DNA from 3 places in the Streptomyces sp. NPDC085481 genome. Region 1 is predicted to be linked to each of the others. Evidence: riboswitches for the same ligand, from Rfam matches in the RefSeq annotation. Region 1 holds a riboswitch; each other region holds the start of a gene.
The links. Region 1 has a riboswitch for thiamine pyrophosphate ahead of ACIGEZ_RS30250 (thiamine ABC transporter substrate binding subunit). Riboswitches for the same ligand answer to the same signal wherever they lie in the genome.
Positions count from the first base shown of each region.

Region 1 (4,404 bases):
CGGAGAACTCACTTTCGTCGCCCCGCGCGGAGCCAAGCAGCCCCCGCGGCACCTCGCCGACCTCTCGCCCGCCGAGCGCAAGGAGGCGGTCGCCGCGATCGGCGAGAAGCCGTTTCGCGCCAAGCAGCTGTCCACGCACTACTTCGCGCGATACGCGCACGACCCCGTGGAGTGGACCGACATTCCCGCGGGCTCGCGCGAGAAGCTCGCGGGGGAGCTGCTGCCCGATCTGATGTCCGTGGTGCGGCACGTCTCGTGCGACGACGACACCACCCGTAAGACGCTGTGGCGGCTGCATGACGGCACGCTGGTCGAGTCGGTGCTCATGCGCTACCCGGACCGGGTGACCATGTGCATCTCCTCGCAGGCCGGCTGCGGTATGAACTGCCCGTTCTGCGCCACCGGCCAGGCCGGTCTCGACCGCAACCTGTCGACGGCCGAGATCGTGCACCAGATCGTCGACGGCATGCGCGCGCTGCGCGACGGCGAGGTCCCGGGTGGTCCGGCACGGCTGTCGAACATCGTCTTCATGGGGATGGGCGAGCCGCTCGCCAACTACAAGCGGGTCGTCGGCGCCATCCGCCGGCTCACCGACCCCGAGCCCGACGGCCTGGGCCTGTCCCAGCGCGGCATCACCGTCTCCACCGTCGGTCTGGTGCCCGCGATGCTGCGGTTCGCCGACGAGGGCTTCAAGTGCCGCCTCGCCGTCTCGCTGCACGCCCCCGACGACGAGCTGCGCGACACCCTCGTGCCGGTGAACACCCGCTGGAAGGTCCGCGAGGTGCTCGACGCGGCCTGGGAGTACGCGGAGAAGTCCGGGCGCCGGATCTCGATCGAGTACGCGCTGATCCGGGACATCAACGACCAGGCCTGGCGCGGCGACCTCCTCGGCCGGCTGCTCAAGGGCAAGAGGGTGCACGTCAACCTGATCCCGCTCAACCCCACGCCCGGCTCGAAGTGGACCGCGTCCCGTCCCGAGGACGAGAAGGCGTTCGTCGAGGCCATCGCCGCCCACGGCGTGCCCGTCACCGTCCGCGACACCCGCGGCCAGGAGATCGACGGTGCCTGTGGACAGCTCGCGGCCGCCCAACGCTGACCTTGTACCCTGAGCTCGAACACATCTGCATATTCCGACAGGGGAGCGCCACAGCGCTGAGAGTGCGGTGACCGTCAGACCGCAGACCCTCTGAACCTCGCCCAGGTCATTCTGGGTAGGAAGTTCGGTCGTAACTCGAGCTGTTGCGCCCTGCCCGCGTCCGGTGTCCCCGGCCGCGGGCAGGGCCGCGTCTCTTCCTGGTCACCCCCAGGAGGACATCAAGTGAGCACCACCAAGTCCGGCATCGGAAAGCTGGCCGCCACCGCGCTCGTCGCGGCGCTCGGCGTCACCACCCTCGCCGCCTGCGGCACCGAGGACATCCGCGGTGCGGCCGGCAAGACGGGTGCTCCCGCGCCCAAGACCGTCACGCTGGTCAGCCACGACTCCTTCAACGCCTCCAAGGAGGTGCTCGCGGAGTTCACCAAGGAGACCGGTTTCACGATCAAGGTCCTCAAGAGCGGTGACGCCGGCGAGGCCGTCAACAAGGAGATCCTGACCAAGGGCTCCCCCCAGGGCGACGTCTTCTTCGGCGTCGACAACACGCTCCTGTCCCGCGCCCTCGACAACGGCATCTTCACGTCGTACGAGGCGAAGGGCCTGGACCGGATCCCCGCCGCGCTCCAGCTCGACAAGGAGCAGCACCGGGTCACCCCGATCGACTCCGGCGACATCTGCGTCAACTACGACAAGCAGTACTTCGCCGACAGGAAGCTCGCGCCCCCGCAGTCCTTCGACGACCTGGCCAAGCCCGCGTACAAGGACCTCCTCGTCGTCGAGAACCCCGAGCGCTCCTCCCCGGGCCTCGGCTTCCTCCTCGGCACGGCCGCGAAGTACGGCGACGCCGGCTGGGCGGACTACTGGAAGAAGCTCAAGGCCAACGGTGTGAAGACCGTCGACAGCTGGGAGCTCGCCTACAACCAGGAGTTCTCCGGCTCCGCCGGCGGCAAGAAGGCCAAGGGCGACCGCCCGCTGGTCGTCTCGTACGCCTCCAGCCCGCCGGTCGAGGTGCTCTACTCCGAGCCGCAGCCGAAGGTGGCGCCCACCGGCGTCTCCACCGGCACCTGCTTCCGGCAGACGGAGTTCGCCGGCCTGCTGAACGGGGCGAAGAACCCCGAGGGCGGCAAGGCGCTGATCGACTTCCTGATCTCCAAGAAGTTCCAGGACGACATGCCGCTGCAGATGTTCGTCAACCCGGTGACCAACGACGCGACCCTCCCCAAGCTCTTCACCCAGCACGGCGTGGTGGTCGACAAGCCGGAGACCATGGCGCCGGAGAAGATCGCCGAGCACCGTGACCAGTGGATTCAGCAGTGGTCGTCGCTCGTCCTGAAGTAGTCCCCCCGGACCGGCTTCCGGACCGCCCCCCGGACCGCCCCCCGGGCCGCAGGGGAAGCGCGGCGCGGCTGGGGCTGATGCTCCTGCCCGTCGCCTTCTTCGCGGTCTTCTTCGCCTGGCCCGTCGTCTCGATCGTCGAGCGCGGGCTCAGGCCGGACGGACACTGGGAGCTCGGCCGCTTCGGCGAGACGCTGAGCAGCCCGGAGATCCTCGACGTCCTGTGGTTCACCCTGTGGCAGGCGCTCGCCTCCACCGTGCTCACCCTGCTCGTCGCGCTGCCCGGCGCGTACGTCTTCGCCCGGCTCGACTTCCCGGGCAAGCGCATCCTGCGGGCCGTCGTCACGGTGCCGTTCGTGCTGCCCACGGTCATGGTCGGCACCGCGTTCCTCGCCCTGGTGGGCCGCCGCGGGCTGCTCGACGAGCTGTGGGGCGTACGGCTCGACACCACCGTGTGGGCCATCCTCCTCGCCCACGTCTTCTTCAACTACGCCGTCGTCGTCCGCACCGTCGGCGGCCTCTGGTCCCAGCTCGACCCGCGCCAGGAGGAGGCCGCCCGGGTCCTCGGCGCCTCCCGCCGGCGGGCCTGGCGGACGGTCACCCTGCCCGCGCTCGGCCCGTCCGTCGCCGCCGCCGCGCTCATGGTGTTCCTGTTCACCGCGAGCTCCTTCGGCATCGTGCAGATCCTCGGCGGCCCCGCGTACTCCACCCTGGAGACCGAGATCTACCGGCAGACCGCCGACCGGCTCCAGCTGTCCACGGCCGCCGTCCTGACCATCGTCCAGTTCGTCGCGGTCGGCGTCATCCTCGGCGTGCACGCGCGGACCGTACGGCGCCGGGAGACGGCGCTGAAGCTGGTCCCGCCGGAGCGCACCGCCCGCCGGCCCCGCGGCGCCGGACAGTGGCTGCTCCTCGGCGGAGTCCTGCTCTCCATCGCCCTGCTGATCCTCGCCCCGCTCGCCGTCCTCGTCGAGCGCTCCCTGTCCACCCCCACCGGCTACGGCCTCGACTACTACCGGGCGCTGCAGCACGTCGACGACAACGGCACCTTCCTCGTGCCGATGACCGACACGATCGTCAACTCCCTCCAGTACGCGCTCGCCGCCACCGCCATCGCCGTCGTCATCGGCGGTCTCGCCGCGGCCGCGCTCACCAGGCGGGCCGGACGGCTGGTCCGCGGTTTCGACGCGCTGCTCATGCTGCCGCTCGGGGTGTCCGCCGTCACCGTCGGCTTCGGCTTCCTCATCACCCTCGACGAGCCGCCCTTCGACCTGCGGGCCAGCTGGATCCTGGTGCCGCTCGCGCAGGCGCTGGTCGGTGTGCCGTTCGTCGTACGGACCATGCTGCCGGTGCTGCGCGCGGTGGACGACCGGCTCCGCGAGGCGGCCGCCGTGCTCGGGGCCTCGCCGTGGCGGGCCTGGCGTGAGGTCGACCTGCCGCTCGTGCGACGGGCCCTGCTCATCGCGGCCGGCTTCGCCTTCGCCGTGTCGCTCGGCGAGTTCGGCGCGACCGTCTTCATCGCCCGTCCCGACAACCCGACCCTGCCGGTCGCGGTGGCCCGCCTCCTGAACCGGCCCGGCGAGCTCAACTACGGCCAGGCCATGGCCCTTTCGACGATCCTCATGGTGGTGTGCGCGGTGTCCCTGCTGCTCCTCGAACGGCTCCGTACCGACCGGACCTCGGGGGAGTTCTGATGCTGACGCTCAAGGACGCGACCGTACGCTTCGGGGACCGAGCCGCGCTCGACGCGGTGGACCTGGAGGTCGCCGACCACGAGATCGTGTGCGTGCTCGGGCCGAGCGGCAGCGGCAAGTCCACGCTGCTGCGAGCCGTCGCCGGACTCCAGCCGCTGAGCGCCGGCCGCGTCCTGCTCGGCGGCGCCGACCAGGCCGGCGTGCCCGTGCACCGGCGCGGGGTCGGCCTGATGTTCCAGGACCACCAGCTCTTCCCGCAGCGCGACGTCGCCGGCAACGTCG
Region 1 is NZ_JBITTJ010000018.1:50,413-54,816, forward strand. Features, by position in the region: gene rlmN (23S rRNA (adenine(2503)-C(2))-methyltransferase RlmN) at 1-1,096, shown strand, start outside; TPP riboswitch at 1,126-1,236, shown strand; gene ACIGEZ_RS30250 (thiamine ABC transporter substrate binding subunit) at 1,319-2,431, shown strand; gene ACIGEZ_RS30255 (ABC transporter permease) at 2,509-4,122, shown strand; gene ACIGEZ_RS30260 (ABC transporter ATP-binding protein) at 4,122-4,404, shown strand, end outside.

Region 2 (4,404 bases), on a different contig from region 1:
CCCATCACGGCGGGGTCCACGGCGGCCGCGGTGGCGATTTCCCTCCCCCTTCACCAGGAAGAACGGTTGCTGCCCGCAGTCGAATGGCTACGCAATGAGATCGGAAGGCTCTTCAGTTCCCTCGCGCTCTCTATCAGTATCTGAAAAATCACTCCTTGTGATCTGCTAGTGCGTGCACCACGATTGCGTCAAGAGGGCCATGGGGGATCATTCCTGGCCGTTTCGACCACAGCTTTCAGCAGAGTGTTTACACAACTGCTCCACCGACTGCGGGGTACATGATGCGAGAGACGGTTCAGGCCGAGGTCCTGATGAGCTTCCTCGTCTCCGAGGAGCTCTCCTTCAGGATCCCGGTGGAACTGCGATACGAGACCCGTGACCCCTATGCGGTGCGGATGACCTTCCACCTGCCCGGAGACGCTCCGGTGACCTGGGCGTTCGGGAGGGAGCTGCTGCTCGACGGGATCAACCGGCCCAGCGGGGACGGTGATGTGCACATCGCCCCGACCGAGCCCGAGGGCCTCTCCGATGTGATCATCCGGCTCCAGGTCGGCGCCGACCGCGCCCTGTTCCGGGCGAGCGCGCCCCCGCTGGTCGCCTTCCTCGACCGTACGGACAAGCTCGTCCCGCTCGGTCAGGAACGGACACTGGGTGACTTCGAGGACCACCTGGAGGCGGCACTCGGCCGGATTCTTGCGGAGGAGAACGCGGGCTGACGACGTCCCCGCACGTCACTTGGCCCGTCGCCGGCGTCCGCCCCCGCCGGCTCGGCCGGCCCGTCCGGCCCGTCCGGCCCGGACCGACCCCGGCTCGGTGGTCCCCGGGCGGTCGGCGGAGACCACCAGCGCCGCGAGTCCGGTGGTGACCGGGACCGAGGCGACCAGGCCGATCGACCCGACCAGCGTGCGGACGATCTCCACCGCCACCAGTTCGCTGTTGGCCACCGTCCCCACGCTGCTCTGGGCGATCGAGAACAGCAGCAGGAGCGGCAGCGCGGCACCGGCGTACGCGAGGACCAGGGTGTTCACCACCGACGCGATGTGGTCGCGGCCGATCCGGATTCCGGCCCGGTAGAGCGCCCGCGGCCCCATGCGCGGATCGGCCTGGTGCAGCTCCCAGACGGCGGAGGTCTGGGTGACCGTCACGTCGTCGAGCACGCCGAGCGAGCCGATGATGATGCTGGCGAGCAGCAGACCGGACATGTCGATCTGCGGGAAGAGCCCGTGGATGAGACCGGTGTTGTCGTCCGTGTTGCCGCTGAGTGAGGCCCAGCCGACGAAGAGCGAGCCGAGCAAGCCGATCAGCAGCAGCGACACCAGCGTGCCGAGCACCGCGACCGAGGTACGGGCCGACAGCCCGTGGCACAGGTAGAGCGCGATCAGCATGATCGTGCTCGATCCGACGACGGCGACCAGCAGCGGATTGGACCCCTGCAGGATCGCCGGGAGGATGAAGAAGGTCAGCACGACGAAGCTCGCGGCGAGCGCGATCAGCGCCATCACCCCGCGCATCCTGCCGACGAGCACGACCGCGAGCGCGAAGATGCCGGCGAGCAGGGCGATCGGCAGCTTCCGGTTCACGTCCGTGACCGAGTACTGCAGGTCGCGCGGCGCGTCGGGCGCGTACGCGACGACCACCCCCTGTCCCTCGTGGAGCTGCCGTGGAGCGTCGGGCTGCACGATCTCGGTGAAGGTACGGCCCTTGTTCGGACCGGTGGTGACGACGACGGTCGCCTTCGCGCACCGGCCCTGCTGGGCGTTGACCGCCTCGCGCCCCTCGGGGGTCGAGGTGTCGCCGGTCGGCGGGACCTGAGCGGCGTTCACGTCCTTGCAGTCGACGTGTTCGACGGAGCTGACCTTGCCCTGCTCGGTCTGCCGGTCGAAGCCGACCCCGGTGCGCTCGTGCGCGGGGGCGCCACCCGGCCACAGCACCGCGAGCCCGACCACCACGGCGGTGGCGAAGGGGATCAGGACCGCGGCGATGACCTTGCGCAGATGACGCGAGACGGGCGCGGCCGGACCGTGGCTGTGCGAGTGGCCGTGGCCCCCGTGTCCGTGGCCGCCGTCTCCGTGGCCGCCGGGCCCGTTGCCGGACTGTCCGTGGCCGCCGTGTCCGTCGCCGACGTGCCCGTCCTGCCCGTCGTGGCCGTGTGGTTCGGGGGTCTGCTCGGTGGAAGTCACCGACCGATCATCGCAAGAACGTAGAGAGACCCACTGTTCAGCACGCCAGGGATGGCGCTAGCGTGGTGACACCTTTGCACACGCGGGAGCTCGGAGCACCGGGCTGAGAGGGCGCTGACGATTCGCTGCGCCGACCGCCGAACCTGTTACCGGGTAATGCCGGCGTAGGGAGATCGGTCTCATGACCATTCAGGATGCACACACGCCTGCCTCCAGCCAGGGCGAGCGCACGCCGGGCTGGCACAAGGGATACGTCGAGGGCTCACGCCCCGACCTCCGGGTGCCCGTCCGTCAGGTGCACCTCACCAACGGCAAGGACGTGACGCTGTACGACACGTCCGGTCCGTACACCGACCCCACCATCGACACCGACGTACGGCGCGGTCTGCCGCCGCTGCGCGAGAACTGGATCATCGGCCGCGGCGACACCGAGGAGTACCCGGGCCGCCCGGTCCGCCCCGAGGACGACGGCATCAAGCACACCTCGCCGCGCGGCGGCGGTCTGAAGAACCTCGACGCGGTCTTCCCCGGCCGTCCGCGGCTGCCCCGCCGGGGCCGCGACGGGCAGGCGGTGACGCAGCTCGCGTACGCCCGCCGGGGAGAGATCACCCCGGAGATGGAGTACGTCGCGATCCGCGAGAACGTCTCCCCCGAGGTTGTACGGGAGGAGATCGCGGCGGGTCGCGCGGTGCTGCCGGCGAACGTCAACCACCCGGAGATCGAGCCGATGATCATCGGCAAGCGCTTCCTGGTGAAGGTCAACGCCAACATCGGCAACTCCGCGGTCACCTCCTCCATCGAGGAGGAGGTGGAGAAGATGACCTGGGCGACCAAGTGGGGCGCCGACACGGTCATGGACCTGTCCACCGGCCGCAACATCCACACCACCCGCGAGTGGGTGCTGCGCAACTCCCCCGTGCCGATCGGCACCGTGCCGCTCTACCAGGCCCTGGAGAAGGTCGACGGCAAGGCCGAGGAGCTGACCTGGGAGATCTACAAGGACACGGTCATCGAGCAGGCCGAGCAGGGCGTCGACTACATGACGGTGCACGCCGGCGTGCTGCTCCCGTACGTGCCGCTGACCGCCCGCCGCAAGACCGGCATCGTCTCGCGCGGCGGCTCGATCATGGCCGCCTGGTGCCTGGCGCACCACCAGGAGAACTTCCTCTACACGAACTTCGAGGAGCTCTGCGAGATCCTGGCGGCGTACGACGTCACGTACTCGCTCGGCGACGGCCTGCGGCCCGGCTCGATCGCGGACGCCAACGACGCGGCGCAGTTCGCCGAGCTGAAGACCCTCGGCGAGCTCAACACCATCGCCAAGCGCCACAACGTGCAGACGATGATCGAGGGCCCGGGCCATGTCCCGATGCACAAGATCAAGGAGAACATCGACCTCCAGCAGGAGATCTGCGAGGAGGCGCCGTTCTACACGCTCGGCCCGCTGACCACGGACGTCGCGCCCGCGTACGACCACATCACCTCGGGCATCGGCGCGGCGATGATCGCCTGGTGGGGCACGGCGATGCTCTGCTACGTCACACCCAAGGAGCACCTGGGCCTGCCCAACCGCGACGACGTGAAGACCGGCGTCATCACGTACAAGATCGCGGCACACGCGGCGGACCTGGCGAAGGGCCACCCGGGCGCCCAGGAGTGGGACGACGCACTGTCCGACGCGCGCTTCGAGTTCCGCTGGGAGGACCAGTTCAACCTGGCCCTCGACCCGGACACGGCCCGCGAGTTCCACGACGAGACGCTGCCGGCGGAGCCCGCGAAGACGGCGCACTTCTGCTCGATGTGCGGCCCGAAGTTCTGCTCCATGAAGATCTCCCAGGACATCCGCCGTGAGCACGGCGGCGACCTGAAGGCGGAGGAGATCGAGGCGGGCATGGCCGAGAAGTCGGCGGAGTTCGCGGCGTCCGGCAACCGGGTCTACCTGCCGATGGCGGAGTAGCCGCCGGGAGCTGCCCGGTACGGGACCGGCCCGCGAGCCACGGGGGGAGTCGCGGGACGGTCCCTTTCTGCTGTGTGCTGCTCCGGCCGCTCTGCTGCGGGGCTATTCCGGCCCGTGTTCCGGCGGGGCGTAGTCCGGGCTGGTGAAGTCCGGGCTCGTGAAGGTCGGGCGGGGGGACGGGGAGCCTTCGTTGGGGCTGGTGAAGTCCGGGCCGCTGTACCCGACCTTCGGTATGCGGCCGGCCGGCGGCTGGTGCTGTTTCGGGAG
Region 2 is NZ_JBITTJ010000002.1:87,597-92,000, reverse strand. Features, by position in the region: gene ACIGEZ_RS06255 (IclR family transcriptional regulator) at 1-144, shown strand, start outside; gene ACIGEZ_RS06250 (SsgA family sporulation/cell division regulator) at 282-716, shown strand; gene ACIGEZ_RS06245 (YibE/F family protein) at 732-2,180, opposite strand; TPP riboswitch at 2,253-2,368, shown strand; gene thiC (phosphomethylpyrimidine synthase ThiC) at 2,362-4,137, shown strand; gene ACIGEZ_RS06235 (hypothetical protein) at 4,240-4,404, opposite strand, start outside.
Region 2: it holds a riboswitch for thiamine pyrophosphate, as region 1 does, so the genes downstream of both, thiC (phosphomethylpyrimidine synthase ThiC) here and ACIGEZ_RS30250 (thiamine ABC transporter substrate binding subunit) in region 1, are expected to answer to the same signal.

Region 3 (4,404 bases), on a different contig from region 1:
TAGTCGGGCCCTACCGGACTGCCGCCTTCAGAGGTACGGAGGGGTCGGCGGCCCTCGCCGGATCGACGGGTGTGCGCTGCTCGATGAGCCTGCGGCCCTGGGCGAGGTCCCGCGGGCGGCCGACCGCCAGGAGGGCTACGGGCGTGTCGCCCTGCAGCCACAGGACGGTCCAGCTCTCCCCCGCCGGGTCGCCGCGCCACAGGAGCGTGTCGGCGGCGCCGTGGTGCCCGGCGTACTGGACGAAGCGGCCGAACTGCTCGGACCAGAAGTAGGGCACCGGGTCGTACGGCTCCGGCGCGGCGCCCACGATGTCGGCGGCGACGGTGCGCGGGCCCTGGAGGGCGTTGTCCCAGTGGTGGACCAGGAGCCGCTCGCCGTAGCGGGCGGAGGGGAAGGAGGCGCAGTCGCCGACGGCGTACACGTCGGGCAGGGAGGTGCGCAGCCGGTCGTCGGCGGTGAGGGCGCCGCTCGGGTCGAGGGCGATGCCGGAGCCGTCCAGCCACCCGGTGGCCGGGCGGGCGCCGATGCCGACGACGACGGCGTCGGCGGGCAGCTCGCGCCGCTCGCCGGAGCGCGCGGCGCCCTCGGCGAGGACGACCCGCCCCTCCTCGACCCGGTCCACGCGCGCGTTCAGCCGGAGTGCGGCGCCGCTCTCGGCGTACCAGGCGGCCATGGGGGCGGTGACCTCGGCGGGCAGGGCGCCGGCGAGAGGGCGGTCGGCGGCCTCGACGACGGTGACGGCGCAGCCGGCCTCGCGGGCGGCGGTGGCGAACTCCGCGCCGATCCAGCCGGCGCCGACGACGACGATGTCGTGGCGGCGTTCCAGGACGGGCTTGAGCCGGGCCGCGTCGTCGAGGGTGCGCAGGAGGTGGACGCCGGGGACGCCTTCGGTGCCGGGCAGGGTGAGCGGGTGGGCGCCGGTGGCGATGACGAGCGTGTCGTACGGGACGGGGCCGGCCTCGGTGTCGACCGCGTGGTCGGCGGGGCGCAGGCCGGTGACGTCGAGGCCGAGGCGGAGCTCGAGGCCGAGGTCTTCGAAGTCGATGTCGAAGGCGGAGTCCTCGGCCTTGCCGAGGAGGACCGCCTTGGAGAGCGGCGGCCGGTCGTAGGGCTGGTGGGGCTCGGCGCCGATGAGGGTGACGGCGCCGGTGAAGCCCTGTTCGCGCAGGGCGACGGCGGTCTGGACGCCCGCCATTCCGGCGCCGACGATCACGACCCGGTGGGGAACCTGCTTCTGCTCGCTCACCCGACCACCTTACGCATCTGACGGACTGTCAGGAAGTTCGGGTCCGGGACGGGGTCACGGGACGGATCAGGGACGAGCCAAGGGACGGGTCCGGAGACGGTCCGGGGACGCATCCGGGACGGGGTCACGCGGGACGCATCCGGGACGGGGTCAGGCGACGGCTCCGGGGAGGGCCCTGCGGCCCGGCCGGGCCACGGGCTAGTCTGACGGCCGTAAAGCACTCGCGGGAGCCCGGACGCACCGGGCTGAGAGGGAGGCTGGCCGGCCTCCGACCGTACGAACCTGATCCGGGTCATGCCGGCGAAGGGAGGGGCTGGACGCCCATGTCGCGTACATGCAACACATGCAGCACTTTCGACGTCCTCGTCATCGGGGGCGGGATCATCGGCCTGGTCACGGCCTGGCGGGCCGCGCAGCGCGGCCTGCGCACCGCCGTGGCCGACCCCGAACCGGGCGGCGGGGCCGCTCGCGTGGCGGCCGGCATGCTCGCCGCCGTCACCGAACTCCACTACGGCGAGGAGACCCTCCTCGGCCTCAACCTCGACTCCGCCCGCCGCTACCCCGAATTCGTCGCCGAGCTGGCCGAGACCACCGGCCACGACGTCGGCTACCGCGCCTGCGGCACCCTCGCCGTCGCGCTCGACGCCGACGACCGGGCCCACCTGCGCGAGCTGCACGCCCTGCAGACCCGCTGCGGGCTGACCTCGGAGTGGCTCAACGGCCGCGAGTGCCGGCGCCTCGAACCCATGCTGGCGCCGGGCGTACGCGGCGGGCTGCGGGTGGACGGCGACCACCAGGTCGACCCGCGGCGGCTCGCCGACGCGCTGGTGGCCGCGTGCGAGCGGGCCGGGGTGGTCTTCCACCGTTCGCTGGTGGAGCGGCTCACGGTGGTACGGGACCGGGCCCGCGGCGCGGTCCTCGCGGGCGGTGTCGAGCTGGCGGCGGACCAGGTCGTCCTTGCCGCGGGCAGCCTGAGCGGCCGGCTGTCCGGCGTACCGGACGAGGTGCTGCCGCCCGTACGGCCCGTGAAGGGGCAGGTGCTGCGGCTACAGGTGCCGCCCGCGTACGCGCCCTTCCTCTCCCGCACCGTCCGCGCGGTCGTGCGCGGCAGCCACGTCTACCTCGTCCCGCGCGAGAACGGCGAACTCGTCGTCGGCGCGACCAGCGAGGAGCTCGGCTGGGACACCACCGTCACGGCGGGCGGGGTGTACGAGCTGCTGCGCGACGCGCACGAACTGGTTCCGGGGATCACCGAGCTGCCGCTCACCGAGACCCGCGCCGGGCTGCGCCCCGGCTCCCCCGACAACGCGCCGCTGCTCGGCCCCAGCGCCCTGCCCGGCCTGCAGCTCGCGACCGGCCACTACCGCAACGGGGTCCTGCTGACCCCCGTCACCGGCGACGTCATGGCGGAGGCCCTGACCACCGGCGCGCTGCCCGACGAGGCACGGCCGTTCGCCGCCCGCCGCTTCTCGCCCGTACACCTGGAGCACGCATGAACGCGTCCGTGAACCTGTCCGTGAACGGGGAAGGCCGGGTCCTGTCGGGCCCGCTCTCCCTCGACGCCCTCGTCGCGACCCTCACCACCGCGCCCTCCGGGGTGGCCGCCGCCGTCAACGAGACTGTCGTGCCGCGCGGCCAGTGGTCCGCGACGGTCCTCTGCGACGGCGACCGGGTCGAGGTCCTCACCGCGGTGCAGGGAGGCTGAGCGCGATGTCCGACGACACCTTCCTCCTCGGCGACGCGGAGTTCTCCTCCCGCCTGATCATGGGCACGGGCGGCGCGCCGAGCCTCGACATCCTCGAACGCTCCCTCGTCGCCAGCGGTACGGAGCTGACCACGGTCGCCATGCGCCGCCTGGACCCGACGGTGCGCGGCTCGGTCCTGTCGGTCCTGGACCGGCTCGGCATCCGCGTCCTGCCGAACACGGCAGGCTGCTACACGGCCGGAGAGGCGGTGCTGACCGCCCGGCTGGCCCGGGAGGCGCTCGGCACGAACTGGATCAAGCTGGAGGTCATCGCCGACGAGCGGACCCTGCTGCCGGACGGGGTGGAGCTCCTGGACGCGGCGGAGACGCTGGTGGACGAGGGCTTCGTCGTCCTTCCCTACACGAACGACGACCCCGTCCTCGCGCAGAAGCTGGAGGACGCCGGCTGCGCGGCGATCATGCCGCTGGGCTCGCCGATCGGGTCCGGTCTCGGCATCCGCAACCCGCACAACTTCGAGCTGATCGTGGAGCGGGCGGGGGTGCCGGTGATCCTGGACGCGGGGGCGGGGACGGCCTCGGACGCGGCGCTGGCGATGGAGCTGGGCTGCGCGGCGGTGATGCTGGCGTCGGCGGTGACGCGGGCGCAGGAGCCGGCCCTGATGGCGGCGGCGATGCGGCACGCGGTGGAAGCGGGGCGGCTCGCCCACCGGGCGGGCCGCATCCCCCGGCGCCACTTCGCTGACGCGTCCTCCCCGCGCGAGGGCCGGGCCCACCTGGACCCGGAACGCCCCGCCTTCTGACAGGCGATCCAGCCCCTGCCGCCCCGCTTTCTGACAGCCGGTCCAGCCCCTGCCCCACCCCGCCCCTTCCCGAATCCCTGCCGGGGGCCGGTGGGGGGCGGGGGCGGGGGCTGCCCCTGCGGGCCCGTGCCGCACGGGCCCGCGTTACAGGTGCGCTGCAGTGAGGCCGGCATGGACCGGGCGTCCCGGTGCGGCTCGTAGACTCGTCGCCGTGGACACGACCCTTCAGGACCCCCTCGTCGGGCGGCTGCTCGACGGCCGCTACCGCGTCGACGCGCGTATCGCCGTCGGCGGGATGGCCACGGTCTACCGGGCCGTCGACACCAGGCTCGACCGGGTGCTCGCGCTCAAGGTGATGCACCCCGACCTGGCGACGGACGCCGCGTTCGTGGAGCGGTTCATGCGGGAGGCCAAGTCCGTCGCCCGCCTGGCGCACCCCAACGTCGTCGGCGTCTTCGACCAGGGAGCGGACGGCGCGTACGTCTATCTCGCCATGGAGTACGTCGCCGGGTGCACCCTGCGCGACGTCCTGCGCGAGCGCGGCGCGCTCCAGCCGCGCGCGGCGCTCGACATCCTGGAGCCGGTGCTCGCCGCGCTCGGCGCCGCGCACCGGGCCGGGTTCGTGCACCGGGACATGAAGCCGGAGAACGTCC
Region 3 is NZ_JBITTJ010000001.1:360,822-365,225, forward strand. Features, by position in the region: gene ACIGEZ_RS01695 (NAD(P)/FAD-dependent oxidoreductase) at 11-1,246, opposite strand; TPP riboswitch at 1,460-1,572, shown strand; gene thiO (glycine oxidase ThiO) at 1,570-2,742, shown strand; gene thiS (sulfur carrier protein ThiS) at 2,739-2,951, shown strand; gene ACIGEZ_RS01710 (thiazole synthase) at 2,957-3,751, shown strand; gene pknB (Stk1 family PASTA domain-containing Ser/Thr kinase) at 3,963-4,404, shown strand, end outside.
Region 3: it holds a riboswitch for thiamine pyrophosphate, as region 1 does, so the genes downstream of both, thiO (glycine oxidase ThiO) here and ACIGEZ_RS30250 (thiamine ABC transporter substrate binding subunit) in region 1, are expected to answer to the same signal.